One region of the Micromonospora aurantiaca ATCC 27029 genome, then DNA from elsewhere that is predicted to be linked to it. Evidence: riboswitches for the same ligand, from Rfam matches in the RefSeq annotation. Region 1 holds a riboswitch; the other holds the start of a gene.

Region 1 (14,317 bases):
GTCGACCGGCTCTGCGCTGTCGCCTTCGTCGCGCTCGGCGTCCGGCTGGCCGCCGGCTGAGACGCACCGGGGCGCGGTGCGGGCGTCGGCTGGTCGGCGGTCGGCAATGCCCGGGCCGGTTGATCGACTCCATCACGCCGAGGTGGCGGCATCAGAAGTGCTCCGACCCCGCCACCTCGGCGAACTGGCGATGATCATGAGGCCGGTCCCGGTTCGGCTCCGCCGGCGTCCCGGACGCGGGCGGCCGCTCGCGGTCCAGGTGCAGGCGCAGCAGCACCCAGCCCAGCGACACGGCGCCGATGAACACGTACGCGGGCTGGGTGCCGAACGTGTCCCAGCAGGTGTGCAGCGTGACGGCGGCGGCGAAGGTGAGCAGGAACGCCGCCAGCTTCCGGCCGCCGGGCGCGGCGGCGAACGTGAACAGCGCGGCGGCGGTCAGCCCGGTCCAGGCCAGGTGCGCGGCGGGCGCGGTGAGACCGCGTACCAGCAGCGTCCGCTCGACCGCGCCGAGGTTGCCCTCCGACCCGACGAACGCGGCGAACGCGTAGCCCATGGTCTCCAGCGCGGCGAACCCGGCGCCGGAGGCCACGCCGATCACCAGGCCCTGCGCCGGGGACGGGTGCCGCCGCCACAGCAGCAGGATGCCGGCCGGCACGATCAGTTTGGCGGTCTCCTCGGCCAGGCCGACGAGCGCCATCGGCAGGACGCCGAGGCGGTGCAGGGCGCCGTACTCCAGCCAGCCGGCGGCGACCACGCCGACCACGCCGCCGAGGAGCGCGGCGACGCCGACGACGGAGCCGGGGACCGGGCGGCGGGCCGGCCGTCCCTGGGCGAAGGCCAGGAACGTGGCGGGCGCGACGCACGCGCCGAGCACGATCAGCGCCGGGACGAACGTGACGGTCCCGGTGCCGGCGAGTGTCTCCAGCACCAGCAGGTGAAGCCCGACGCCGACGAGCAGGACCGCCACCCACGCCCAGCGGCGTCCGGTATTCCCCATACCGCCGAGTATCGCGCCCGCCGGCTCGCGCCGGAATCGGGGGTAGGCACTGTGGACAGTGAGATCATTCCGACACGCCGACACGACATCTGGTGTTGCACGCAAGCCCTCACCGCCATATATGGTGGTGCCGCAGCTGGTTCGGCCGAGCCCTTCGGGGCGGGCCGAGGCAAGAGGGAACCCGGTGGGAATCCGGGACTGCCCCGCAGCGGTGAGTGGGAACGACAGCCGTCAACAGCACTGGGCCACCGGCCTGGGAAGCGACGGCCGGTAGGCGACCGGCGACCCCGGTCGGGCCCGCGAGTCCGAAGACCTGCCAGCGCGCCGTACGCCTCCGCGTACGGCGGCCGGAGGTCGCGCGGGACGACCGACGCCAGCAGCCGGGCCGGCCGTGCGCCGCGCCCGTTGGCGTCTCCCGCCGTCTCCAGACGGTGACAGCGAGGAGAGGTCATGACTGTCGTGCAGGAGAGTCCCCCGTCCGGAACCGGCGGGTCCGAGACCCGCCGGCCGGCGATGCGGGTACGCAAGCGGGACGGCGACACCGAGCCGGTGGACGTCGGCAAGATCGTCCGGGCGGTCGAGCGCTGGGTCGCCGACCTGGACGAGGTGGACCCGCTGCGGGTGGCCACGAAGACGATAAGCGGGCTCTACGACGGGGCGACCACCGCCGAGCTGGACCGGTTGTCGATCCAGACCGCGGCGGAGCTGATCGGCGAGGAGCCGCAGTACTCGAAGCTGGCGGCGCGGTTGCTCGCCGCGTACGTGGACAAGGAGGTCCGCGGACAGGGCGTGGCGAGCTTCAGCCAGTCGATCGCCTACGCGCACGGGCTGGGACTGATCGGCGACGAGACGGCCGGGTTCGTGGCCCGGCACGCCCGCAAGCTCGACGACGCCGTGGACCCGGACGGCGACCTGCGGTTCGAGTACTTCGGACTGCGCACGGTGGCCGACCGCTACCTGCTGCGGCACCCGCAGTCGCGGCTGGTGGTGGAGACGCCGCAGTACTGGCTGCTGCGGGTGGCCTGCGGGCTGTCCCGCACCCCGGGCGAGGCGGTCGGCTTCTACCGGCTGATGTCCAGCCTGGCGTACCTGCCCAGCTCCCCCACGCTGTTCAACTCCGGCACCCGGCACACCCAGATGTCGTCGTGCTTCCTGGTCGACTCGCCGCGCGACGAGCTGGACTCGATCTACGAGCGGTACCACCAGGTGGCGAAGCTGTCGAAGTTCTCCGGCGGCATCGGCATCTCCTGGTCGCGGGTACGCGGCCGGGGCGCGCTGATCCGGGGCACCAACGGGCGCTCCAACGGCATCGTGCCGTTCCTCAAGACGCTCGACGCCGGGGTGGCCGCGGTCAACCAGGGCGGCCGGCGCAAGGGCGCGGCCTGCGTCTACCTGGAGCCGTGGCACCCGGACGTGGAGGAGTTCCTGGAGCTGCGGGACAACACCGGCGAGGAGTCGCGGCGTACGCACAACCTCAACCTGGCCAACTGGATCCCGGACGAGTTCATGCGCCGGGTCGAGGCCGACGGCGAGTGGTCGCTGGTCGACCCGTCGGACGCCCCGGAACTGCCCGACCTGTACGGCGAGGCGTTCGACGCCGCGTACCGGGCGGCGGAGAAGAACGCGGTCCGCACGGTCCGGGCGCGGGACCTGTACGGGCGGATGATGCGCACGCTCGCGCAGACCGGCAACGGCTGGATGACGTTCAAGGACGCCGCGAACCGGCTGTCCAACCAGACCGGCGAGCCGGGCAACGTGATCCACCTGTCCAACCTGTGCACCGAGATCCTGGAGGTCAACGACGACGCCGAGACGGCGGTGTGCAACCTCGGCTCGGTGAACCTCGGCGCCCACGTCACCGCCGACGGCGTGGACTGGGAGCGGCTGCGCGCCACGGTCCGCACCGCCGTGGTGTTCCTCGACCGGGTGATCGACATCAACTACTACCCGGCCGAGCAGGCGGCGGCGTCGAACCCGCGCTGGCGGCCGGTCGGGCTCGGGCTGATGGGGTTGCAGGACGCGTTCTTCACGCTGCGCCTGCCGTTCGACTCGGCGCAGGCCAAGGAGCTGTCCACCCGCGTGCAGGAGGAGATCCTGCTGACCGCGCTGGAGACCTCCGCCGGGCTGGCCGAGCGGTTCGGGCCGCATCCGGCGTACCCGCAGACCCGGGCCGCGAAGGGTGACCTGCACCCGGACCTGTGGGGCGCGGAGCCGGCGCAGGCCGGACGGTGGGCGGCGCTGCGCGAGCGGATCGCCGTCCACGGGCTGCGCAACTCACTGCTGGTGGCGATCGCGCCGACCGCCACCATCGCCTCCATCGCCGGCTGCTACGAGTGCGTGGAGCCGCAGGTGTCCAACCTGTTCAAGCGCGAGACCATGTCCGGGGAGTTCCTCCAGGTCAACACGTACCTGGTGCGGGAGCTGAAGGCGCGCGGCCTGTGGACACCGCAGGTCCGCGACCGGATCAAGCGGGCCGAGGGCTCGGTGCAGGACATCACCGAGCTGCCCGCGCCGGTGCGGGAGCTGTTCCGCACCGCCTGGGAGCTGCCGCAGCGGGCGCTGATCGACCTGGCCGCCGCGCGGGCGCCCTTCATCGACCAGTCCCAGTCGCTGAACCTGTTCCTGAGCGCGCCGACCATCGGCAAGCTGTCCTCGATGTACCTGTACGCCTGGAAGGCCGGGCTGAAGACCACCTACTACCTGCGTTCCCGTCCCGCCACCCGCATCCAGCAGGCCACCGTCGCGCCGGTGCTCGCCCCGGTCTCCGGCGTGGTCTCCGCCGTGAGCGACGACGAGGCGCTGGCCTGTTCCCTGGAGAACCCCGAGAGCTGCGAGGCATGCCAGTGACCACCACCGCACCGACCCGGCACATGCTGCTCGACCCCGGCATGGACCTGACCCTGCGGCCGATGCGCTACCCGCGCTTCTTCGACCGGTTCAAGGACGCGATCAAGAACACCTGGACGGTCGAGGAGGTGGACCTGCACTCGGACCTCGCCGACCTGGCGAAGCTGTCCCCGGCCGAGCGGCACCTGGTGTCGCGGCTGGTGGCGTTCTTCGCCACCGGCGACACCATCGTCGCCAACAACCTGGTGCTCAACCTCTACCAGCACGTCAACTCCCCGGAGGGCCGGCTCTACCTGTCCCGGCAGCTGTTCGAGGAGGCGGTGCACGTCCAGTTCTACCTGAACCTGCTCGACACGTACGTGCCGGACGAGAAGGAACGGTTCGCCGCGTTCGACGCGGTGGAGAACATCCCGTCGATCGCCCGCAAGGCCGAGTTCTGCTTCCGGTGGATCGACTCGATCTTCGAGCTGCGCGAGCTGCGGACCCGCGCGGACCGGCGGGCGTTCCTGCTCAACCTGATCTGCTTCGCCGCGTGCATCGAGGGCCTGTTCTTCTACGGCGCGTTCGCCTACGTCTACTTCCTGCGCTCCCGGGGACTGCTCAACGGGCTGGCCTCCGGCACCAACTGGGTGTTCCGGGACGAGTCGATGCACATGGCGTTCGCCTTCGACGTGGTGGAGACCGTACGCGCCGAGGAGCCGGACCTGTTCGACGACGAGATGGAGCGGCAGGTGAAGGAGATGCTGGCCGAGGCGGTGGAGTGCGAGGTGAGCTTCGCCGAGGACCTGCTGGGGCAGGGCGTGCCCGGGATGTCACTGGCCGACATGCGCGAATACCTCCAGCATGTGGCCGACCGGCGCCTCGCAGTGCTCGGCATCGCCCCCATGTACGGCAGCGGCAACCCGTTCGCGTTCATGGAGTTGCAGGACGTGCAGGAGCTGTCCAACTTCTTCGAGCGCCGGGTGTCGGCGTACCAGGTCGGGGTGACCGGCTCGGTCACATTCGACGACGACTTCTGAGCGCCGCCCCCGCCCCGGCCGTCACGGCCGGGGCGGGACCGGGCTCTCGCCGGGCAGCGCCGTCGCCCGGACCCGCCCGATCAGCGCCACCACGGCGACCGCCATCACGGCCACCACCACGAACGCGCTGCGCAGGTCCAGGGCGCCGGCGAGCAGGCCGATCACCGGCGCCGCGAGCAACGCGCCCGGCCACTGGCCCATCGCCACCACCGAGACGCCCTCACCCGAGGTGAGGCCGGGCTGCTCGCCGGCGAAGCCGAGCACCGTCGGGGTCACGCACGCCAGGCCGAAGCCGAGCAGTCCGAAGCCGGCCATCACCGCGGCCGGATGGGGGTACGCCACCGGCAGCGCCACGCCGGCGGTGGCGACGAGCGCGGACAGCCGGACGAAGCGGATCCGTCCGAACCGGCCGGCCAGCCGGTCGCCGAACAGCCGGGCGACGGTGGCGGCCAGCGACAGGCAGGTGTACGTGGCCGCGGCGAGCACCGCGGCAGCGCCCGCGACCTCGGTCGCGTACAGCGCGCTCCACTGTGCGCCGGCCATCTCGATGAACGAGGCGAGGAACGCGATCACCGCGAGCAGCAGCAACTGCGGGGTGAACCGGTCGCGCAGCCGCCGCCGGTCCTCGCCGTCCTTCGTCTCCTGCCGGGGCGTGTCAGGCAGCCAGCGGTGCGTACCGACCAGCAGCGCTCCCAGCAGGACGCTGGTGACAGCCATCTGCGCCGACGGGGACATCCCGATCGCCGCGGCGCCGGTGCCGCACAGGCCACCGGCCAGCATGCCGATGCTGAAGCCGGCGTGGAAGGTGGACAGGATGGGCCGCCCGTAGCGCTTCTGCACCTCGACCGACTGGGCGTTCATCGGCGTGGCCAGCAGGTTCGCCGCGAAGCCCCAGACCGCCAGCCCGCCGACAAGCGCCACCACTGTGGTGGACGCGGCCAGCAGCGGCGCGTTGACCAGGATCAGCGCCGCCCCGGCCAGCGCCAGCCGGCGGGTGTTGATCCGGCTGATCAGCACCGCCACCACGACCAGGGAGACCAGCTCCCCGGCGTTCGTGGCGATGTTGGCCAGGCCCCAGCCGGTGTTGCCGACGCCTACCGCGTCCCGCACCTCCGGCACGCGGGCCGACCACCCGCCGATGGCCAGGCCCATGATGACGAAGAGCAGCGCCACCGACCAGCGGGCCCGTACGGCCGAGCGTGGCACCGGCGGCGCGGGCTGCTCCGTCGTGTGCTGGTTCGTCGAGGTGTCCGTCATGGTCGTCGTACCTCTCTCCGATCGGTCCGTCGGAACTCCTACCCGATCGCGTGGTCGAGGAAGCACGCACCGTCAGGAAGGTGTACCTCCGCCGGGGTGGTCCCGGGGTCGGTGACGAGCGCCGAGACCACCGCGACGTAGTCGTCGATGAGCCCGCGGACGAGGTCGTCGCCGAAGACACCCCGGTTGCGGATCACCACGCCGCCGGCCCGGTCGTCGTCCACCACGACGATCGGTGAGCCCCGCTTGACCCAGACGGGCAGGCATTCGGGCGGCACGTCGGCGGCGACCACCGGCGGCGGTGTGCCGGGCGCGGGCCGGGCGGTGATGTCGACCGGCTCCACCCGCAGCCCCGGGCAGTGCAGCACCGGCGACGCCGACGCGGCGGACTGGAACCAGGCGTCGAACAGGTGGTTGTCCGGCCAGGGGCGGATCGCCGCGAAGTCGGGGCGGACCGCCCGGGCCAGCCGGTGGAACGCGGTGGCGTGCGCGACGGCCTCGGCCAGCGAGGCGTGCGCGGCGTCTACCACCGCGCTCATCGGCGCGTCCGCCGCGACCGCGACGGGCAGGTAGACGTTGTTGGTGAACTGGCCGACGAGTTGCCGCGACAGCGGGCTCTCCCGGCCCAGCGTGGTGGTGCCCAGCACCACCCGGGGCCGGCCGGCCCGCCGCGACAGCAGCACCAGGTAGGCGGCGAGCAGCAGCACGTACGGGCTGGTGCGGGCCCGCCGGGCGGCCGGGCGCAGCCGCGCGGTGACCTCGGGCGGGAACGCGAAGCGGGTGGCCACCTCCGCGCTGAGCGCGACGTCCGGCGCCGGTGGCGACGCCGGGAACAACTGGTACGGCTCCACCGGCCGCAGCCGGTCCCGCCAGTACGCGGCCCGGGCGGCGGCGTCGACGCCGTTCCCGGCCTGCTCCGCCTCCTGGAGCGCGGCGAGTGCGGTGTGGTCCACGCCCAGCGGCGGCTGCGGATCGGCCGCGCCGAGCCGGGCCGCGTACGCGTGGCACAGGTCCTCCACCACGACGCGGCACGACCAGCCGTCGGAGACCATGTGGAAGAAGCAGAGCGCGAGCACGTGCTCGGTCTCGGAGAGCCGGACCAGGGCGGCCCGCCACAGCGGCGCCCGGCCGGGGTCGAACTCGTCGTTGCGGTGCGCGTACGCGATCCGCTCGACGCGGGCCTGCTGCTCAGCCGGCGGCAGGCCGGACAGGTCGACGTACTCCAGCGGCGACTCCACGTGCGGCAGGATCCGCACCTCGGGCTCCACTCCGATGCGGTCGAACCGCATCCGCAGCGCGTCGTGCCGGTCCACCACGTCCTGCATCGCCTGCCGCAGCACGTCGACCCGCAGGGTGCCCCGCAGCCGGCGGAACTCCACCACCACGAGCCGGGCGGCACCGGGACGGGCCGGGTCGAGCGCGGTCATGAACTCCCACATCATCTGCTGGCCGGGGGCCAGCGGAAACGTCGTCGGCACTGCGACTCCCCCCGTCAGGCCGCCACCGGCGGCGCGGCCACCGGCGGGACCGGTCGCCGGTCCACCTCGTCCGGCCGGCGGTCCGCCCCGTCCGGCCGGTAGTCCGTCCCGTCCGGCTGGCAGTCCGTCCCGTCCGGCTGGTAATCCGCCTCGTCCGGCTGGTAGTCCGCCTCGTCCGGCGCGCGGAAGCCGGTGAAGAGCAGGTCGGGGCGGCCGAGCCGGAGCGAGGTGACGAACGCGGCCCCGTCGAACAGCGTCTCGATCGCCGCGCAGGCCATCGACTCGGCCACCGCGCGCGGTCCCCGGTCACCGCCGAGCCGGCCGGGTGTCTTCGCGGCGATCACGGCGGCCGCGACGGCCGGTACCGCGAGCAGACTGCGCCCTCCGCTGCGCCGGGCGGTGAGCAGCCCGGCCAGGGCGGTCACCGCGAGCGTGCTGGCGGTGTTGAGCACGAACCGGCGCCGGTGCGGGTGGGCGAGGCAGAGCCACTGCTCGGAGCGCCCGTACGTGGTGAACCGGTAGGCGACCGCGCGGAACGTGTCGGCGACGCCGGTGTCGTGGGTGATCACCCCGCCCGGGTCGGTGAGCAGCGCGTAGCCGGCGTCGGTGAGCAGCAGCCCGAGGTGCAGGTCCTCCCCGCCCAGCGGCATCGGGGAGTCCTCCGGGAATCCGCCGACCGCCTCGAAGACGGAGCGCTTCAGGGCCATGTTCGCCCCGGCGCCCCAGGACACGCGCTCGTAGTGCAGCGGCCGGGTCAGGTCGCCGAGCAGCAGGTGCGAGCGGCGCATCACGCGGAAGAACGCGCTGTCGCCGGGCTCGACGACCACCGGGCCGGTGACGCCGGCGACCTCCTCGCCGGAGGCGCGCAGCCGGGCCGCGTACCGGGTGATCAGATCGGCCGGCACCCGGCAGTCGGAGTCGGTGAACAGCAGCAGGTCGTAGCGGGCGTGCCGGACGCCCAGGTTCCGTTTGGCCCCGACGTGCCGGGGGCCGCGCACGTAGCGGGCGCCGTACTCGGCGCAGGCGGCGCGGTGCGCGGCGGCCGCGGCCGGCGCCGAGTCGTCGACGACCACCACCTCCACCGGCTCCGGGCAGTTCGGGGCGGCGTCGCGCAGGCTGCGGAGCTGGCGGCGCATCTCCGCCACCCGGTCCTTGACCGGGATGACGACGGAGACGCCACGCGCGACGGCGCGAGGTTCGGTCGGTTCGCCCACGGGCGATGCGGATCGGCTCATACCCCGAGGTTCGACCACCGGGATACAACACCGATACACGGCTCCGGCCGTCCCGGCTATCGCGTGTGTACCGCTGATGTATCGATGAGCATCAAGGTCGAAGGCATGACGACCTCCATCCCTCTCGACCGGCGGCTCGCCGTGGACGGTGGCCGGCCGGTCCGCCCGCCCGACCGTCCATGGCCACGCTGGCCGATCCCCGCGCCGGACGCCGCCGGCAACCTCTCCGCGGTGCTGACCGGCGGCCGGTGGGCGATCAGCAGCCCGTCGGTCGGCGACGCCGTCCTGTTCGAGCGCCGCTTCGCGGCCGACTTCGCCCGCTACGTCGGCACCCGCCACTGCGTACCCGTCGACCACGGGTCGAGCGCCCTGGTGGTGGCCCTGGAGTCACTCGGCCTCGGCTACGGCGAGACGGTGCTCGTACCGGCGCTGACCTGGACCGCCTCCGCGACCGCCGCGCTGCGCGCCGGCCTGGTCCCGGTGCTCGTCGACGTCGACCGTGACACCGGCTGCGTCGGGCCGGACGACCTCGACCTGTCGGTGGACCCGCGTGCCGTGGTCGCCGTGCACTGGGCCTCCAACATGGCCGACGTGCCGGCGCTCGACGCGGTCACGAGGCCGCGCGGCATCTCCGTCGTGGAGGACTGCGCGCAGGCCCACGGCGCCACCTGGCAGGGCCGTCAAGCCGGCTCGCTCGGCCGGCTCGGCTGCTTCAGCTTCCAGCACGGCAAGGTACTCACCTGCGGTGAGGGCGGGGCCGTGGTCACCGACGACGACACGCTCGCGCCGGTGCTCCAGGAGCTGCGGGCCGACTCGCGCCGCTACCGCGGCGACCGGACGCCCCCGGGGGAACTGGACCTGGAGGAGAGCGCCGGTGTGCAGGGGGCCAACTTCTGCCTGGACGAGTTCTCCGCCGCAGTGGCCTGCGCGCAACTGACCACCCTCGACGAGCAGCACGAGGTACGCAACCACAACTACCGGCTGCTCGGCGAGCTGCTGGACGGCCTGGACGGCGTACGGCTGCTGCGACCCGCGGCGGGGCAGACGCGCATCTCGATCTACGAGGGCACGATCGTCTTCGACCAGTTCCCGGCCGGCATGGACAACGCCGCCGTGGCCGCCGCGCTCACCGCCGAGCTGAGCCGGCGGTTCTACTGCACCGACGAGCCGCTGCACCGCAGCCGGCTGCTCCAGCCGTGGACGAAGCCGCTGCTCGCGCCGCTGGCCGAACGCTTCGCGGCGATCCACCGGGAGCGCACGTACCCGAACACCGAGTGGCTCGCCGCCCACACCGTCCAGACACACCACAGCACCTTCCTCGGCGCCGAACAGGACATGGAGGACATCGCCGCCGCCGTCACCAAGGTGCTCACCCGCTGAACCGCGCCGTCCCGGCGCACCCAGAGAAGGAGTCTTCCCGTGACCGTCACCCAACGCGAGACCTCGCACGCCCCGACCCCGTCCCCCGACACGGACGCGCCCGTCGGCGTGTGGCTCAACGGCGCCCGCGGTTCGGTCGCCACCACCGCGATCACCGGTCTGCTGGCGCTGCGCGCCGGCATGGCCGACTCGACCGGCTGCGTCACCGACACCGGCATGCTGCGCGACGCGCCGCTGGCGAGCTGGAACGACCTGGTGGTCGGCGGGCACGACATCGTCGACACGCCGCTGGAGAAGAAGGCCGAGTCGCTCGTCGACTCCGGGGTCATCCCGGCGCCGGTGCTGGCGGCCGTGCGCGGCAGCCTGCCCGAGGTTGAGCAGAACCTGCGCACCGGGTACGACGCGCGTACCGAGACCGCACCGCTGGCCGAGGTGGTCGACCGGCTGGCCGGCGACATCGAGGAGTTCCGCAGCCGTTACGGGCTGTCCCGGGTCGTCGTCATCAACGTGTCCTCGACCGAGCCGCCGGCCGACCACCGGCCCGAGTACGACGACCTGGACGCGCTGACCCGCGCCATGGCCGACCCGGACGACAAGGCGCTGCCGGCCAGCTCGGTGGTCGCGTACGCGGCGTTCCAGGCCGGTTGCGGCTTCGTCGACTTCACCCCGTCCACCGGCGCCCGGCTGCCCGCGCTGGAGATGATGGCGCAGCGGGAGCGCGTGCCGTTCGCCGGCTCCGACGGCAAGACCGGGGAGACGCTGCTGCGTACCGCCCTGGCGCCGATGTTCACCTCCCGCGCCCTGCACGTGCTCTCCTGGGCCGGGGTGAACCTGCTCGGCGGCGGCGACGGCGCGACGCTGGAGGATCCGCGCAACGCCCGCAGCAAGCTCAGCTCGAAGTCGGGCGTGCTGCCCGCGCTGCTGGGTGAGGACGTCACGGCCCCGCTGCACATCGACAACGTGCCGGACCTGGGCGACCACAAGACCGCCTGGGACCACGTCTCGTTCGAGGGGTTCCTGGGCGTCCGGATGTCCATGCAGCTGACCTGGAGCGGGGTGGACTCCACGCTGGCCGCCCCGCTCGTGCTCGACCTGGCCCGGCTGACCGCCGCGGCGCACCGGGCCGGCCACGTCGGCCCGATCGAGGAGCTGGGGTTCTTCTTCAAGGACCCGATCGGCACCGACGAGCACGCGCTGGCCGAGCAGGCGCAGGCGCTCGCCTCCTGGGCCAACGGTCTGGACGGCCGCGCCGGCAGCTGACCTTCGTACCGGCCGCCGGCGCGGCACCCTCCGCGCCGGCGGCCCCGCCCCACGTACCCGCATCGAGGAGTCCCCCATGTCCCACCACGTCCCGAACGCGCCGGACCGGCCGACCACGGATCCGGTGTGGACGCCGATCCTGACCGGCCTGCACGCGACCGCGCTGGACTGTCTCCAGACGAGCTTCGCCCTGCTGGCCGACCATGCGAACGGGTCCGGCAGCCACCTCGCCCTCGGCGCCCGGTACGGGTTCCGCACCCGGGACCAGGACGGCCTGGTCACAGTCGAGGCGACCTCGGACGACCGGGCCGCCGAGGCGGTCGACCTGCTGGGCCTGCGGGTCGAGGGCCGGTGGATGCAGCTCGACGGCCCGCAGGTGCGGCGGCTGTGCGCGCCCGGCCAGCCGCTCTACGTCACCGCCGACGCGTACAACCTGCCCTGGTGCCCCTACCACGAACACGAACACATGCGGCACAGCTTCCTCGTCACGGCCGCCGCGCCGGACGAGGTCACAGTGGTCGACGCGTACCACAACGACACCGCCTGGGGCCCCGCGCGTCCCGGCGTGTGGCGGCTGCCCGCCGCCGCGTTCGACACGGCGCTGGCCGGCGGCGCGCACACCCTGGCAGTGACGGCGCACCCGGCCCCGGAGATCGACGTGCCCGCCATGCTCGCCGGCAACGCCGCCCGGGCCGGCCGGGCCCGCCCGGAGATCGACAACTACCTGACCCGCACCGGCGCCGCCCTGGACACCGTGGCCGGGCTGCACCGCTTCGTCCTCGACGTCTGGCTGCTGGCCCGCGCCCGCGACCTGCACGAACGCTGGCTCGCCGCGGTCGCGCCGGAGGCCGCCGCCGCGCTGGCCGGGCAGGCCGCGCGCTGGCAGCAACTCGCCACGCGCAGCTACGTGGCGCTGCGGCGGGCCCAGGCGGGCCGGCCGGCCGCGCCGGAACTGGCGGACGCGCTCGGCGAGCTGATCGCCGACCACCTGGCCGCGCTGGAGTCGATCGCCGGGCCGCCCGGCACGACCGGCGACGCCGCCGCGCCGCCCGCGCCGGAGAGGGCCGGTGACGACGGGGTACGCGCGGCGGTGCTCGGCGCGCTCGGCGACACCCTGGACCTGGACGGCTCGGCCCTGCGCACCACCGACGTGCTCCGGGAACTGCCCGGCTTCGACTCGTTCCGGCTGGTCGACGTCATCGACCGGGTCGAACGCCGGCTCGGCGTCGAGGTGCCGGCCACCGCGCTGTCAGCGGCCGACCTGCGCGACGTCGGCTCCCTGTGCGCCATGTTCGGCGCCGCCACCGGAGGTGCCCGATGAGTACCGAACTGCTGCACGACCTGCTGGACCGCACCGCCGGCGCGCGCCCCGACGCGCCCGCCGTCGGGGACGGGACCGTCGAGTTCACGTACCGTCAGGTGCGGGCCGACAGCCTGCGCCTGGCCGGCTGGCTGCGCGGGCAGGGCGTCCGGCGCGGCGACCGGGTGCTGGTGGCGCTGCCCGCCGACGCGGCCCTGCCGGCGCTGCTGTACGCGGTCGCCCGGGCCGGCGCGGTCTTCGTCGTCCTCCGGACGCCGGCCCCCGAGGTCGCCCTCGCCCACGTGCTCGACGACGCCGAGCCGGGCCTGGTCCTCACCGACGACCCGGTCCTGACCGGCCTGTCCCGCGCCCGCGGCGTCCCGGTGCGCGGCGCGGCCGAGGCGCGCCGCGCCGCGTCCGGCGTGGCCATCGGCGGCGCGCCCGCCGGTCCGGCCCCGCTCGCTGTCGACCCGGTCTGCCTGATCTACACCTCCGGCAGCACCGGCATGCCGAAGGCCGTGGTGTCCACGCACGCCCAGGTCACGTTCGCGGTCCGGGCGATCCAGTCGGAGCTGCGCTACCGGCCCGACGACGTGGTGCACGTCCTGCTGCCGCCGTCGTTCGACTACGGCCTCTACCAGATCTTCCTCAGCACCGTGGCCGGCGCCCGGCTGCGCCTCGGTGATCCCGGGGACACCGGTGGCCGCCTGCTGGCGACCCTCGTCGAGTCCGGCGCCACGGTGCTGCCCTGCGTACCGTCGCTCGCGATCAACCTGCTGCGGCTGCTCGGCCGGGCCGGCGCGCCGCGCCCGCCGCTGCGCCTGCTCACCAACACCGGCGCGGCCATGCCGCCGGAGGTGCTGGCCGGCCTGCGCCGGCTGCTGCCCGGCCTGAGCGTCCAGCTGATGTTCGGCCTCACCGAGTGCAAACGCGCGGCGATCATGCCGCCGGACGCCGACCTGCGCCGGCCCGGCGCCTGCGGGCGGGCGCTACCAGGCACCGAGATCTTCACAGTCGACGCCGCAGGGCGGCGTCAGCCACCGGGCGTCCGCGGCGAGCTGGTGGTACGCGGCCCGCACGTGATGGCCGGCTACTGGCGGCGGCCCGAACTGACAGCGCAGCGCTTCCGCCGCGCCCACGGGCTGTTCCCGCAGCTGCACACCGGCGACCACGGTCACGTGGACGCCGACGGGTACGTCCACTTCGCCGGCCGGCGCGACGACGTCTACAAGGAGAAGGGCACCCGGGTCAGCGCCACCGAGGTGGAGGCCGCCGCGTACCGGGTCGACGGCGTGGACGCGGCCGGGGTGCTGCCGCCGGCCGACGGCCGCGACGGCGCGACGCTGTTCGTGGTGGCCGAGCTGACCCCCGCCGACGTGCTGCGCCGGCTGCGGGAACAGCTGGAGGAGATGAAGGTGCCGGCGCGCTGCGTCGTGCTGCCCGACCTGCCGCTGACCGGCAACGGCAAGGTGGACCGGCGGGCGCTGGCCCGGCTGGCGGGTGAGCACCGTGGCTGACCTGCCCTTCGACACCCCCGCGTACCG
Region 2 (14,317 bases), 1.5 Mb from region 1:
GGTGCCCGGCGCGTAGCCGGGCGAGGGCGAAGCTCGGGCTGGTCTGCCACACCTGCGACGGGGATCCGGTCGCGTCCATCGCTCCTCCTCGTGCCGAGCCACTGTCGTGCGTCTCACGATACACGAATTAGGAATCGTGTAATACAGTGCGCGTGTCTGAGGAGGTGACGATGTCCGTCGCACTGGTTCTGGGAGTCCTGGCCGGGCCCGCATCGGCGGCGCTGTGCGCGCTGGCGGTACCCGATCCCCGTCGAGCCGCCCGGGTGGTGGGGGCGCTGCTCGCTCTCACCGCCGCCGCGGCCGCCGTGCTGCTGGCCCGGGTCGCGTACGACCCGGTGGTCCCGGCGCTCCTGCTCCGGCTCGACCCACCCGGGCCGGCGTTCTCCGTGGGGATCCGGCTCGACCGGTTCACTGCGCTGTTCGCGCTCCTCGTCTGCGGGCTCGCCGCCGTCGTCGCCGGCTACGCGCGCCGCTATCTCGACGGCGAGCCGGGCGCCCGCGCCCTGCAGGCCCGGATCGCGGCGGCCACCACGGCGACCCTGGTGATGACCACCGCGCCCAGCCTCGTGCAACTGGCCGTCGGCTGGATCGCGGCCGGGCACCTGCTCATCGGGCTCATCGGCTACTACCGGGAGCAGCCCCGGGTACGGGCGGCGGTGCGCCGTACCCGGGCGGTGTTCCTCGTCGGCGACGTGGCCCTGGTCGCCGGCCTGGCGCTGCTGGTCGCGCCGACGGGCGACGCCGACCTGGACGCGGTCCGGGCGGCCGCCGGCGACCGGCCCGGCTGGCTCCTGGCCGCCGTCGGCGGGCTGCTGCTGGTGGCCGGCGCGGTGCGATCGGCCCAGGTGCCGGCGCACCGCTGGCTGCCGTACACCCTGGACGCCCCGACCCCGGTCTCCGCCTTCCTGCACGCAGGCATGGTCAACATCGCCGGCTTCCTGATGATCACACTGGCGCCGGTGGTGGTCGCCACACCCGGCGTGATGCCGGCGATGGTGCTGACCGGCCTCGTGACCGCGGTGTCCGGGACGGTGTTCGCCGCGGTGCGCACCGACGTCAAGGGCACCCTCGCCCGGTCCACTGTCGCGCAGATGGGCTTCATGCTCGCCCAGTGCGGGCTCGGCGCGTTCGGCCTGGCCGCCGTGCACCTGGTCGGGCACGCGGTCTACAAGGCGTACGCGTTCCTGTCCGCCGGCGGCGCGCTCCAGGCCCAGGCGCGGACCGCGGCCGCGCCCCGCCCGGTCGGCCCGCCCCGGACCCGGACCGTGGCGCTGGCCGGCGCGGCGGTGCTCGCCGCCGTGGCGCTCACCGAGCTGTCGCTCGGCGCCAGCCCGAGCGGCCTGCTCAGCGCCGTCCTGGCCGGTGCGGCCGCGCTGACCGCGGTGCGGTCGGCGCTCGCGGACCGCGAGGTGCCGGCGCGGACCGCTGTCGCGATCACCCTCGCGGCGGGCGCGCTGGCCGGCGGCTACCTGGTCGCCGGTCGGGCCGTCGCCCGGTGGCTGGGGCTGCCGACCTCGGTGACGGACGCCGGGGTGGGCGTCGCGGCGGTCACGCTGGCCCTGGTGGCCGTCGCCGGCGCGTTCCTGGTGCGCCGGCACGGCGCCGCGCTGTGGTGGTGGGCCTGGCGTGACGGCGCCGGCGCGTGGTGGCGCCGGTCCGCCGGCGTGGCGGCGGGGGAGCCGGCCGCCTGGGCCGTGACCGCCGTACGCCGCCGCGACGCGTCCGACCGGTCGGACGCCGCCCGGGTCGTCGCCGCGCTGGCCGCTGCCGGTGACCACGTCGCCGCGGTCTGGCCGCTGGACACGTTCGTGGCGGTCAACCCGCTCGCCGGCCGGGAGCGGGTGCCGTTCGCGCGGGCCACTGCCGAGCTGCGGGCGCTCGGCGGCGCGCGGACCCACCTGCCGGCCGACGAGTACCGGCGGCGGCTGCGCGACGGCGAGATCGAGCCGGCCGACCTGACCGCGGTGCTCCCCCCGGCGGCCTCGGCGCCGGTCACGCTCGGCGGACGGTCGATCATGGCCGCGGACCTCCAGGTCGCTGCACTGGCCCACCCGGTGCACGACGGACCGCCCCCGCCACCCGACCTGCTCGCCGTGGCGCGGCGCCGGCTCGCGGTGACCCGGCCCGCCGTCGAGGCCGACCCGGACCCGCTCACCCTGGCCGAGTTGCTCGACCGGGTCCTGGGTACCCGGATCGGCGCCGACGTCGACGAGCTGGTGGCCGGCTGGTGCGCGGCGCACTGCGGCCGTCCGGCCGCCCGCTGGCCGGTTCCCGGCCCGGCCGACGAGAGCTGCTGGGCGCGCTGGCGGCGGGTGGCCGGCGTCGACCGCGCGGGCGTCAGCGGCCTGCGGGCACTCGTCGCCGCGCTGCCCGCCGAGCCCGAGCGGGCAGTCGCCCTGCTCCTGCGCGCCCTCGGCGTGGCGCCGGCGGCCTGGCCGGCGTATCTCACCCGGTCCCTGCTCCGGTTGCCGGGCTGGGCCGGCTACGCCCGCTGGTCTCAGACGCGTCCCGGTGAGCGACCGGACCTGACCCCGCTGGACCTGCTCGCGGTCCGGCTCAGCTACGAGCTGGCGCTGGCCGGCACCGCCACCCACCGCCACCTCGGCGTCCCGCCGACGCTCCAAGCGGTGACCGCCGCGACGACCCCCACCGCCGCGACGCCGACCGCCGTGTCGACGCCCACCGCCGGGACGGCGGGGACCGTACCGGCCGCCGGTGCGCCGGGGACGGACGAGCCGGCGGCTCTCGCCCGGCTGGTCGCGGCGCTCGGCGTCGACGCGCCGGCCCTGGCGCTGCTGCCCGAGGAGACGGTGGCGGTGGTGCGCGACGTGGTGGCCGAGCTGTCCCCGGCGCGGCAGGCCGAGGTGTGGCTCGCCGCCGCGGAGCACGCATACCGGCGTCGGCTGCGGAACCGGCTGGACCACGGGGCGCGGCCGCGCCCACGCCGCGCCGCCCGCGTCACCCCGCTCGCCCAGGCGGTGTTCTGCATCGACGTGCGCAGCGAGGGCCTGCGCCGGCACCTGGAGGCGGCCGGGCCGGTGGACACCTACGGCTTCGCCGGCTTCTTCGGCCTACCCGTGCGCACCGTGGCGGCCGATGCCGCCCGGGGCCGGGACCGCTGCCCGGTGCTCATGCGACCGGTGGCCACCGTCGGGGAGACCGCCGACGCCACGCGGGTACGCCGCCGGCGGGCCCGGCAGGCGTGGCGCCGGGCGTTCGCCTCGGCCAAGGCCGACCCGGTCGGCGCGTTCGCCTTCGTGGAGGTCGCCGGCGTGCTCGCCACCGCCGCCCTGGCGGTGCGCGCCGTGGCGCCGGGCCGGTTCGCGCCACCCGCCGACGACACCGCGCCGACGGTGGCCGACCTCGCCGCCGCCCTGACCCTCGACGAGCAGGTCTACTACGCGGAGGCGACGCTGCGCACCGTCGGGCTGACGACCGGCTTCGCCCCGCTGGTGCTGCTCTGCGGGCACGGGGCCACCAGCACCAACAACCCCTACGCGGCCGCGCTCGACTGCGGCGCCTGCGGCGGCAACCGGGGCGGGGTCAGCGCCCGGCTGGTCGCCGCGCTGCTCAACCGGCCCGAGATCCGCGAGGCGCTGGTCGCCCGGGGGATCCACCTGCCCGCCGACACCCACGTCCTGGCCGGCGAGCACGACACCGTCACCGACGAGGTGCGCCTGTTCGATGTCGACACCGTCCCCGTCCGGCTGCGCCCGCACGTCGACGACCTGACGCGCCGGCTCGCCGAGGCGGGAGCGGGTCTGCGCGCGGAACGGGCCACCCGGCTGCCCGGCCGGCCGGGCTCCCGCCACCTGCCCGGCCGCGCCTCGGACTGGGCCCAGGTGCGGCCGGAGTGGGCGCTGGCCGGCAACGCCGCGTTCATCGCCGCGCCGCGCGAGCTGAGCGCCGGGCGCGATCTCGGCTGCCGCACGTTCCTGCACTCCTACGACTGGACCGCGGATCCGGACGCGGTCGCGCTGGAGACGATCATGACGGGCCCGCTCGTCGTGGCGTCCTGGATCAACCTCCAGTACTACTTCTCCACGGTGGATCCGCACCGCCTCGGTGCCGGCACCAAGACCGTGCACACCGTCCTCGGCGACGCGCTCGGCGTCCTCTCCGGATCCGGTGGCGACCTGCGTGCCGGGCTGCCGCTGCAGTCCGTCGACGACGGGACACGGCCGGCGCACGACCCGCTGCGGCTGCTCGCCGTGGTCCACGCCCCGCACCACCTCGTCGACACCGTGCTCGGCCGCAACCCGGCCCTGCGCCAGCTGATCGACGGCGGCTGGATGTCCCTGACCGTCATCGACCCCCGTACCGGCGAATGGAGTGACCCGGGCGGATCCCGGCGCACCACGCCGCTCCCGGCCCTCGGCCCAGAGAAGGAGTACAGCGTATGAACGAGCTCGGACTGACGCGCATGGTCAAGGTGGAGGTCGTGACCCGCGCCGACGACGTCGACGCCGTCCGGACGCTGCTGCACGCCTCCGGCGTGAGCGGTTGGACCAGCCTCAGCGGGGTCTCCGGCTTCGGCCACCACGGCACCCACGAGGGCCGGCTGCTCTTCAACGACCGGGCCGGACTCGTCATGGTGATCGCCGTGCTGCCGCTCGAGCGGGCCGAGCCGGTCGCCGTCGGCCTGCGCGACATCCTGGCCCACCGGCCCGGCGTCATGTTCGTCAGTGAGGCATGGGTGAGCCGGCCCGAGTACTTCGGCGCCGATCGACCGGCGGGCCCGGTGACCTGAAGGGGGCGAGTCGCGTCCGGGCGGGGTGGCGACCGCCGCCCCGCCCCGCCCCGCCGTGGCGGCCGGACCCGGCCGAGGAGGCCCTCGGGCACGTCCGGTCGTCCGCCGCTGTACGCACCCGGCCGACGCCCGCATCCCAGCTGATGCGCTCGTTCACGCGCGCGGCGGGTCCAGGAAGCGTTGTGCCAGTTCGGCGAGGGTGTCGGCGGTGTTGTCGACGGGCGCCGTCGGCAGCACGATGTGGCTGACGACCAGTCGCGCGAGGGATTCGGCGCCGACGGCGACTTCATCGGGAGGCACCCGGGGCAGGTGCGTGTCCGCCCACTCCCTCAGCACCGTGACGGCGGCGGCCAGGGCCAGGTCGGCGCGGGTGGTCAGGTAGGGGAGCAGGGCGTCGGTGCCCCGGGCACTGTTGAGGACGGCTTTGACCAGCGGGTCGGTGCCGGCCTGCGTCAACACGAACGTGACTGCGGCATGGACGGCGGCTCGCACGTCGCCGCCGTGGGCGGACAACGCCTCCCGCACACCGTCCATGAACCGGTCGATCTCGCGGTGTGCGATGGCTTCGCCCAGTCCGGCCTTGTTGGTGAACTCGTTGTAGAGCGTCTGCCTGCTCACGCCCACGCGGGCCGCCACGTCGGCCATTCGTACCGCGTCCCAGCCGCGGTCGATCGCCAGGTCGCGGCCGGCCGTGATGACCGTGTCACGCAGGTGCCGGCGCGCGGTGTGGCGATAAGGCGGAGGGGCGGCCATGGTGCGTCGAGTCTATCGAGTAGACACACATGCCTTGCGTGTCTACTCAATTGACGCAGAGCCGGATATTGTCAAGCGTGGTTATCCGTGTGACAGTCGACGCAGCGCTCGACACTCCGGAGGCGGTACATGCAGACCTCGATCGATGCTCCAGCCGCCGGCTGGCGTGACGGCAAGAAGCACCTGTGGCCACTGGCTCTCCTCGTGCCGGTGCTGCCGTTTCTGGCGTACGCGTTGTGGCAGGCCGGCGCCGGACCCGCTGCCTGGTGGCTCACCCCGGCGGTGGTCTTCGGACTCATCCCGATCATCGACGTGCTGCTCGGTGACGACGGAGAGAACCCGCCCGACGACATCGCCCGGCGGTTGCAGGAGGTCCGCTACTACCGCTGGATCACGTTCCTGTTCCTGCCGGTGCAGTACGCCGCCCTGCTGCTCGGAGCGTGGGTCTGGACGCGTGGCGGCCTCGGTGCCGCCGGCGCCGCCGGCCTGGTCGCCACCATCGGGATCGTCAACGGACTGGCCATCAACACCGCACACGAGCTCGGCCACAAGCGCGAAACGGTCGAGCGGTGGTTGTCGAAGATCGCCCTCGCGCCCACCGGGTACGGCCACTTCTACGTCGAGCACAACCGCGGGCACCATGTCCGTGTCGCCACACCGGAGGACCCGGCCAGCGCCAGGCTGGGGGAGAGCTTCTACTCGTTCTGGCCGCGTACGGTCTGGGGCAGCCTCATCTCGGCGTGGCGGCTGGAGATCGGCCGCTTCCGGCTGCGGCACAAGAGCCCGTGGACGCTGCGTAACAACCTGCTCAACGCCGGGCTCATGACCGTCGTGCTCTTCGCCCTGCTGATCGCTGTGTTCGGCTGGCGGCTCGTGCCCTTCCTGTTCCTGCAGGCGATCGTCGGCTTCTCGCTGCTGGAAGCGGTCAACTACCTCGAGCACTACGGATTGTGCCGCCGGCGCACCGCCACCGGCCGCTTCGAGAAGGTCGACCCACGGCACAGCTGGAACAGCGACCGCGTCGTCACCAACGTGTTCCTCTTTCAACTGCAACGCCACAGTGACCACCACGCCAACCCGCTGCGCCGCTACCAGACGCTGCGCAGCTTCGACGTCTCGCCGCGACTGCCCGGAGGCTACGCCTCGATGGTGTTGCTCGCTCTCGTTCCGCCGCTGTGGTACCGGGTGATGAACCCACGGGTTCTGGCGCACTACGGCGGCGACCTGAACCTCGCCAATCGCAACCCCCGCGCCGAGGCCCGACTGCGTCGCCGCTACGGCCGGCCCGCAGCGGACACCACAGCGGTCCACGCCGCCTGACCCGACCCGGTGTAGGTCTGACGGCACCTCTCCGTGTCAGGGCGTAGGATTTCGGTTCCTGCACGGAACGGGGCCGTGCCCGGCCGGTCGCGCCGCTTCGGCCTCGCCGGGCGCCGTGGCGTCCGGGACGAAGGGTGGACACCCCGGATGCACCAGCGGATCCTGCTGCGAGCCCGCAAGGGCCCGTTCGACGTCGTCACCGCCGAGGAGACCTACGAGCGGGACTGGATCGGCAAGAACAGCGGCAACCTGGTCTTCAGCCACGCCGCGCACAAGCTGCTGTCCACCTCGACGGCGGAGATCACCCCGTCGCGGTTCCGGACGGACCCGCGCGATGCCGACGAGATCAACGAGAAGTACGACGTCTTCGTGATCCCGCTGGCGAACGCGTTCCGCCACGACTACGTGAACCGGTTGACGTCGATGACCCGGCTGATCGAGCGGCTCAAGATCCCGGTGGTGGTGCTCGGGGTCGGGGCGCAGACCGACGTGGACGGCGACCGGGAGTACCTGCGCCCGATCGACGAGCCGGTGAAGGCGTTCTGCCGGGCGGTGCTGGACCGATCGCACAGCATCGGCGTACGCGGCGAGATCAGCGAGAACTACCTGCGTACGCTGGGGTTCTCCGCCGTCGAGCAGATCGGCTGTCCGTCGATGTTCCTGCACGGCGACAGCCTCCGGGTCGAGAAGGCGAAGGCCACCCTGGACACCGAGGATCGGCTCGCGTTCGTCATCTCGCCGTACGTCCGCGCGTTGGCCCCGATCGTCCAGCACCACCACCAGCGCTACCCGAATCTGCGCTACGTGGCGCAGGGCCTGTACACCCTCGGCACCCTGCTCTACGGCGACGCACCGAAGTTGCGCGGCAAGACCGACGACATGCCGATCCACACCTCACACCCGCTCTTCGTCGAGGACAAGGTGCGGATGTTCATGGACCCGTGGCCCTGGATGGAGTATCTCTCCGGATTCGACTTCGCCTTCGGCACCCGGATCCACGGCACCATCACGGCGCTGATCTCCGGCACTCCCGGGTATCTCCTCGCACACGACTCGCGCACCCTGGAACTGGCCCGCTACTTCGACATCCCGCACCGGTTGATGCGCGACGTGCTGGCCGACGTCGACGCCGCCCGACTCTACGAGGAAGCCGACTACACGGCCCTGAACGAGGGCCACAAGGAGCGCTTCGCGCGGATCACCGCGTTCCTCGCCAAGCACGACCTCGGCCTGTCGTTCGCCGACGGGGACAGCGCCACCCGCTTCGACGAGCAGGTCCGCCGAACCGTCTACCCGCCGGCGGTCCGGCCGGCCTCCGCCTACACGGCCGAGGAACTGCTGACGCGCATCCAATGGCTGCGGGACGAGAACCGGACGCTGCAGCAGAAGCTCACGGCACGCCGCGCGCAGCCACTGCGCGACCAGGTCAAGCAAGCGGTGGGCCGCCGGGTCCGCCGGATGCTGTCGCGCTGACCGTCGTACGCCTGCTCGGCAGCGGAATGGCCGGCGCCGCGACGGCGGCGTTCGGCGTGGCGGTGCGATCAGCCCGCCGCGAATCGCGAGAACCCTTCTTATTTCCATCGACCGGAATTACGCTCTGGGCCAGCCCCGAGGTGCATCACATCGGAGGTTCCTATGAGGACGATGACCATCCGTCGCACGACTGCACTCCGCCTGGTGTCCGGCGCACGCCGCCTGTGGATCGAGTGGTGCTGGTAACTGCCGGCCCGGCGGGCGCTCCCGGGCGCCCGCCCCTGCGGCGGTGGGCCCTGCGGTGACGGACGGGGCGGAGCGCTACGACTGCCACCGCGACCACGGGCCGTACGCCGGGGTCTCGGCCTTCCTCGGCCGGGTCGCCGCCGACCCTGACCCGGCCCGGCCGGGGAGCCGGCGCTCATCGTGCGCCGGCCCCGGTCCGGGGAGGGGAGCGGGTTCAGCAGCCCTGGCGGCGGCTGTAGATCTGGTGGCGCTCACCGGCCCATCCGATGTAGCCGACCGCCTCGACGCAGTAGTTCGCCGTACCGGTGACGGCGACCGGGCCGGCGTAATAGCTGAAGTCACCGGAATTGGTGTCCGCGCCGCCCGACCGGGTGCAGTGCGCGCCCTCGCCCGACCGCTCCGCGCAGCGGTAGATCTGCACGAAGGTCGGCGCCGACCTCCCGTACGCCGCGCCGCGGTGGTAGAAGCAGGCGCTGTTGGTGCCCCCGTTGCTGCTGTTGTAGTAGATCACCAGTTCACCGAGCCCGGACGACTGCACCTGGCTGTAGGTGATGGTCCCCGAGCAGGAGCCGGCCGCCTGGGCGGCGGGGGCGCCGACAGTCAGGCCCGCCGCGACGGTCACCAGCGCCGTCAGCGCCGAAAGCATGCGTTTCATGTACCTACCTACCCAATCCACAGTCGACTGTTCCGTAGTGGATCTTAATCAACCGGTGACCTTCGCCGTGGCCCTGATCCATAGGCAACCACCTATTGACAAACAATATTAACAATTGGACCCTGCTGAGAGAGCGCTCTCCCGTCCCCCTGTCTCCCGCGAGGTGTCCCCATGCGTCTCCGAAGAAGGCTGCTCGCCGCCGCGTCCGCCCTGCTCGCCGGGCTCACCGGCGCCGTCGTCGCTACGCCCGCCCAGGCGGTCGGACCGGCGTTGCTGCCGGTCACCGTCACCAACACCACCGGCCGCAGCGACCCGGTCCACCTCTACGTCATCGGCGTCCAGCTGTCCTCCGGCCGGCTCGGCTACGTCACCTCCGGCGGCGGATTCGTACCGTGGACCGGCGGGCAGCTCCCGCCGTCGCCCGCGCCGGACGTCTCGATACCGGGCCCCGGCAACGGCGGCAGCACCACGATCCAGTTCCCCCGCGGCTTCTCCGGCCGGGCCTACTTCTCCCTCGGGCAGAAGCTCAAGTTCTTCCTCACCCCGGACGGACTGGTGCAGCCCGCGCCCTGGGCGGCCGGTGACGCGAACCGAGACATCCTCTTCGACTGGAGCGAGTTCACCTACAACGACTCCGGGCTGTGGCTCAACAGCTCCCAGGTCGACATGTTCGCGATCCCGCACGCGGTCACCGTGACCGGCGCCAACGGCGTCACCAAGCGCACCGGCGACGTGGTGGCCAACGGACGCAACGCGGTCATCGACGGGATCCGGGCGCAGCCGGGCTGGGCCGGCACCGTCCACACCCGCTCCGACGGGACCGTCCTGCGCGTCCTGGCTCCGGGCAAGGCGGCCGGGGCCGGCCTGCTCAGCACCACCTACCTGGACTCGTACATCGCGTCCGCGTGGAACGCGTACACCACGAAGACCCTGACCGTGGCGCCCTTCGCCGACCAGCCGGCCATCCGGTACTACGGCCGCACCTCGGGCAACACCATGACCTTCACCAACGGCAGCGGCCAGGTGGTCGCCTCCTTCAACCGGCCCTCCTCGGCCAGCGTCTGGGGCTGCGACGGCGACCTGCCCGCGCCGAACGACCAGGTGGTCGGCCCGATCTCGCGTACGCTCTGCGCCGCCCTCAACCGAGGCACGCTCGGCACCGTCGACACCCAGCCGAGCACGAACGCCGCCGACTTCTACCGCAGCAACCCCACCAACCAGTACGCACGCCTGATCCACGCCAACATGACCGACGGCCGGGCGTACGCGTTCGCCTTCGACGACGTCGGTGGATTCGAGTCGCTGGTGCACGACGGCGATCCCCGTTCGGCCGGACTGATCCTCAGCCCGTTCACCGGCGGTGGCGGCGGCACCCCGACCACCGGGGTGCCAGTGGTCAGCAACTGGAACAACAAGTGCATCGACGTGCCGAGCTCCAACTTCGTCGACCGCGCGCCGTTGCAGATGTGGAACTGCAACAACACCAACGCGCAGAAGTGGACGTTCAGCGGCACGGCGCTCAAGAGCCAGAACAACAAGTGCATGGACATCGACGCCGGGTCCACCGCGAACGGGGCGGCGGTGCAGCTCTACACCTGCAACGGCACCGGCGCCCAGCAGTTCACCCTGAACGCGGCCGGAGACCTGGTCAACCTCCAGGCCGGCAAGTGCGTCGACATCAAGGACTGGAACGGCAACGACGGCGCGAGGCTCCAGCTCTGGGACTGCGGGGGCACGGCCAACCAGAAGTGGCGCAAGGGCTGACCAGCCATGCGAACGGTGGCGGGGGCCGACCGCGAGTCGCTCCCGTCACCGGCAGGCGACGGACGAGACGGCCGGTGACACGACGCCGCGCACCGAGGCGTCCATCGACGTTCATCCAACAGATCGATGTGCGTAAGCTCCGCCCGGTCAGATCTGGGGAACCTACCGAGGAGGTTCCATGGATCGTCGAGCAATGCTGCGGGCCACTGTCGTCGGTGCGGGCGCTGTCGCGCTGCCGTTCACCGCGTGGTCGGCGGCGTACGGAGCCCCGGCGCAGAACGCGGCGGGCCCCTATGGTGGGCTCCAGCCCGCCGACGCCAACGGCATCCAGTTGCCGGCCGGCTTCACCAGCTCGATCGTCGCACGATCCCGTCGGACGGTGCCGGGGACGTCGTACACCTGGCACGACGCTCCGGACGGTGGCGCCGTGTTCCCGAACGGCACCGGCTGGATCTACGTGTCGAACTCCGAGGTGTCAGCCGGTGCGGGCGGCGGTGCCTCACGCCTCGTCTTCAACTCCAGCGGCGCCGTGGTCGGGGCGTCGCGGATCCTCTCCGGCACCAACAACAACTGCGCCGGCGGGAAGACGCCGTGGAACACCTGGCTCTCCTGCGAGGAGGTGTCCCTGGGCCGGGTCTTCGAGACGTACCCCCTCGGCGGGACCGCCGTGGCGCGTCCCGCGCTGGGCCGGTTCAAGCACGAGGCGGCCGCGGCCGACCCGGTCCGCCGGGTCGTCTACCTGACCGAGGACGAGACCGACGGCAAGTTCTACCGGTTCGTGCCGACCACCTGGGGCGACCTCTCCGCCGGAACCCTCCAGGTCTTCCGCGCCGGTACGGCGACCTCCGGCACGTTCACCTGGGCCACGGTGCCCGACCCGGACGGCTCGCCCACCCCGACCCGGCAGCAGGTGTCCGGCGCGAAGACGTTCAACGGCGGCGAGGGCTGTCACTACGCGGATGACACCGTCTGGTTCACCACGAAGGGCGACAACCGCGTGTGGCAGGTCAACCTGGCCGCCGGCACGTACGAGCTCGCCTACGACGACAACCTGGTCAGTCCGGGCACCCCTCCGCTGACCGGGGTCGACAACATCACCGGGTCCACTGCCGGTGACCTGTACGTCGCGGAGGACGGCGGGAACATGGAGATCTGCATGATCACGCCCGACGACAAGATCTCGGTCTTCCTGCGGATCACCGGACAGAGCGGTTCGGAGATCACCGGGCCGGCGTTCACCCCGGCGGGGGACCGGCTGTACTTCTCGTCGCAACGCGGCACGACCGGCTCGTCCTCCGGCGGCATCACCTACTGCGTCACCGGGCCGTTCCGCCGATGACCGGCTCCCGGCCCCGCTGACAGTGACCACGAGGTCGAGGACGCCCGGTCTTCACCGGGCGTCCCGCCGGCCGTCACGGCACGTGTCCGGATCCTGGCGCATTGACATCGGCGCTCCGGCCACAGCAGACTGTCGCGACAACTGAACCACCGCGTGTACGTGCGGGGGAAGACCGGTCGAAATCCGGCGCTGGCCCGCAACGGTAGGCCGCCCAGAGAAATCTGCGGCGGCGAGCCCGAATACCCGTCGTACGCGTGCATCCGCTCCCCACCCGTCGTGGCCCACGGGTCGGAGTCCCGGTCGACGCGGCGTTGCCGCGGTCGTCCGGGCTTGCGACCGCCGGGCCGGAAAGGCGCTTCCGATGGTCGTCCGCCGAAGCCGGCACCGCCTGCTCGCGCTCCTCTGCGGCGTACTCGCCGCTCTCACCCTCACCACACCCGCCGTCGCCGCCCCCGAGCGCGCCGCCCTCACCCGCCCGGAGGCCGCCGGCGGCTGGCTCGCCCGGCAACTCGTCGACGGCGAACGCTTCGAGGCGGTCTTCGACGGTGTCGCGTACCCCGACCAGGGGCTGACCCTCGACGCCGTGTTCGCCTTCGCCGCCACCGGCGTCGCCGACGACCACGGCGCCGACGCGCTGGCCTGGGTCACCCGGCCGGACATCCGCGACGGCTACCTCGGCGACGGCGTCTCCGAGGCGTACGCGGGTGCGACCGCCAAGCTCGCCCTCGCCGTGCAGGTGCGCGGCGGCGACCCGGCCGACGTCGGCGGGGTGGACCTGATCGCCCGGCTGCGCTCGCTCCAGACGCCGGCCGGCAGGTTCAGCGACCGGTCCGCGTACGGCGACTACAGCAACGCGTTCAGCCAATCCTTCGCGCTGCTGGCGCTGGACCGTACGGCGGGCGGAGCGCCACCGGCGGCGGCCGCCTGGCTGGCCGGCACCCGGTGCCCGGACGGCGGCTACCCGCTGCTGCCCGCGCAACCGGTCTGCACGTCCGACGTGGACGCCACCGCGCTCGCGGCACAGGCGCTGCGCGCCGCGGACCGTCCGGCCGACGCCGCCGCCGGGCTGCGCTGGCTGGTGTCCGTTCAGCGTGCCGACGGCGGCTTCGCCAACGCGGGCGGCACGCCGAACGCCAACAGCACCGGCCTCGCCGCGCAGGCCCTGCGCGACGGCCACCGGCTGCCGGCCTGGGCGCGGGCCCGGGCATTCCTCGCCGGACTCCAGGTCGGCTGCGCCGGGGCGCCGGCCGACAGGGGCGCTGTCGACTTCGACGGCGGCGGCTTCGACCCGGCCACCGCACCCCGGGCGACCGCCCAGGCCGTCCTCGGTCTCACCGGGATCGGGTACGCCCGTCTGTCCGCCGTCGGCGCCGACCCCGGCGCACCGGCACTCGCCTGCCCGTGAACCGCTTCGCCGCTCGCCCGATCACAGGAGGATCCGTGTTCCGTCATCGTTCCACAGTCCGCACCTGGCTGGCCGGTCTCCTGGCCGCCGTCGTGGCCGGCGTCGCGCTGACCGCAGTCGAACCCGCGCCCCGGGCGGCGCACGCCGCCGCCTGCGCGGGCACCTCGGGAGTCACGGTGGTCGTCGACTTCGCCACGCTCGGCGGCGGCGTCCAGGTCGCCTGTGCGCCGGGCGATCCGGCCACCGGCCTGGCCGCGCTTCAGGCCGCCGGCTTCACAGTCACCGGCACCGCCCGCTGGGGCCTGGCCTTCGTCTGCCGGATCAACGGCAAGCCCACCGCCGCGACCGAGCCGTGCGTCAACACCCCGCCGGCCACGGCGTACTGGTCGTACTGGCATGCGTCCAGCGGCGGCTCCTGGTCCTACAGCACGTCGGGGGCGACCGGCTACAACCCCGCGCCGGGCAGTGTCGAGGGCTGGTCCTTCGGCGCCGGCGCCCCGCCGAGCATCGCCGCTCCCTAGGTGTGACCGGCGGCGCACCGGGTGCCGGCAACTGCTCTGGCGTCGTCGCGCGCCCGGGCGGTACGGTGTCGGCACCCGGTGCGCCGGGCAC

The links. A riboswitch is a leader RNA that binds a small molecule or an ion and turns the genes downstream of it on or off. The one in region 1 is predicted to bind cobalamin.
Region 2: another riboswitch for cobalamin. It lies ahead of MICAU_RS19560 (peptidase); the one in region 1 lies ahead of MICAU_RS13095 (ribonucleoside-diphosphate reductase subunit alpha).

Annotation. Positions count from the first base shown of each region.
Region 1 is NC_014391.1:2,981,207-2,995,523, reverse strand. It holds gene MICAU_RS13105 (LysE family translocator) at 1-60, shown strand, start outside; gene MICAU_RS13100 (PrsW family glutamic-type intramembrane protease) at 152-997, opposite strand; cobalamin riboswitch at 1,118-1,331, shown strand; gene MICAU_RS13095 (ribonucleoside-diphosphate reductase subunit alpha) at 1,448-3,844, shown strand; gene MICAU_RS13090 (ribonucleotide-diphosphate reductase subunit beta) at 3,835-4,863, shown strand; gene MICAU_RS13085 (MFS transporter) at 4,885-6,120, opposite strand; gene MICAU_RS13080 (condensation domain-containing protein) at 6,159-7,598, opposite strand; gene MICAU_RS13075 (glycosyltransferase) at 7,613-8,833, opposite strand; gene MICAU_RS13070 (DegT/DnrJ/EryC1/StrS family aminotransferase) at 8,939-10,213, shown strand; gene MICAU_RS13065 (inositol-3-phosphate synthase) at 10,253-11,473, shown strand; gene MICAU_RS13060 (acyl carrier protein) at 11,550-12,794, shown strand; gene MICAU_RS13055 (class I adenylate-forming enzyme family protein) at 12,791-14,290, shown strand; gene MICAU_RS13050 (type III PLP-dependent enzyme domain-containing protein) at 14,283-14,317, shown strand, end outside.
Region 2 is NC_014391.1:4,462,440-4,476,756, reverse strand. It holds gene MICAU_RS19605 (carbonic anhydrase) at 1-79, opposite strand, end outside; gene MICAU_RS19600 (putative inorganic carbon transporter subunit DabA) at 171-4,403, shown strand; gene MICAU_RS19595 (DUF190 domain-containing protein) at 4,400-4,750, shown strand; gene MICAU_RS19590 (TetR/AcrR family transcriptional regulator) at 4,904-5,503, opposite strand; gene MICAU_RS19585 (alkane 1-monooxygenase) at 5,633-6,823, shown strand; gene MICAU_RS19580 (polysaccharide pyruvyl transferase family protein) at 6,971-8,296, shown strand; gene MICAU_RS19575 (hypothetical protein) at 8,757-9,197, opposite strand; gene MICAU_RS19570 (beta-1,3-glucanase family protein) at 9,369-10,961, shown strand; gene MICAU_RS19565 (alkaline phosphatase PhoX) at 11,140-12,300, shown strand; cobalamin riboswitch at 12,442-12,565, shown strand; gene MICAU_RS19560 (peptidase) at 12,662-13,705, shown strand; gene MICAU_RS19555 (SCO2322-related protein) at 13,741-14,226, shown strand.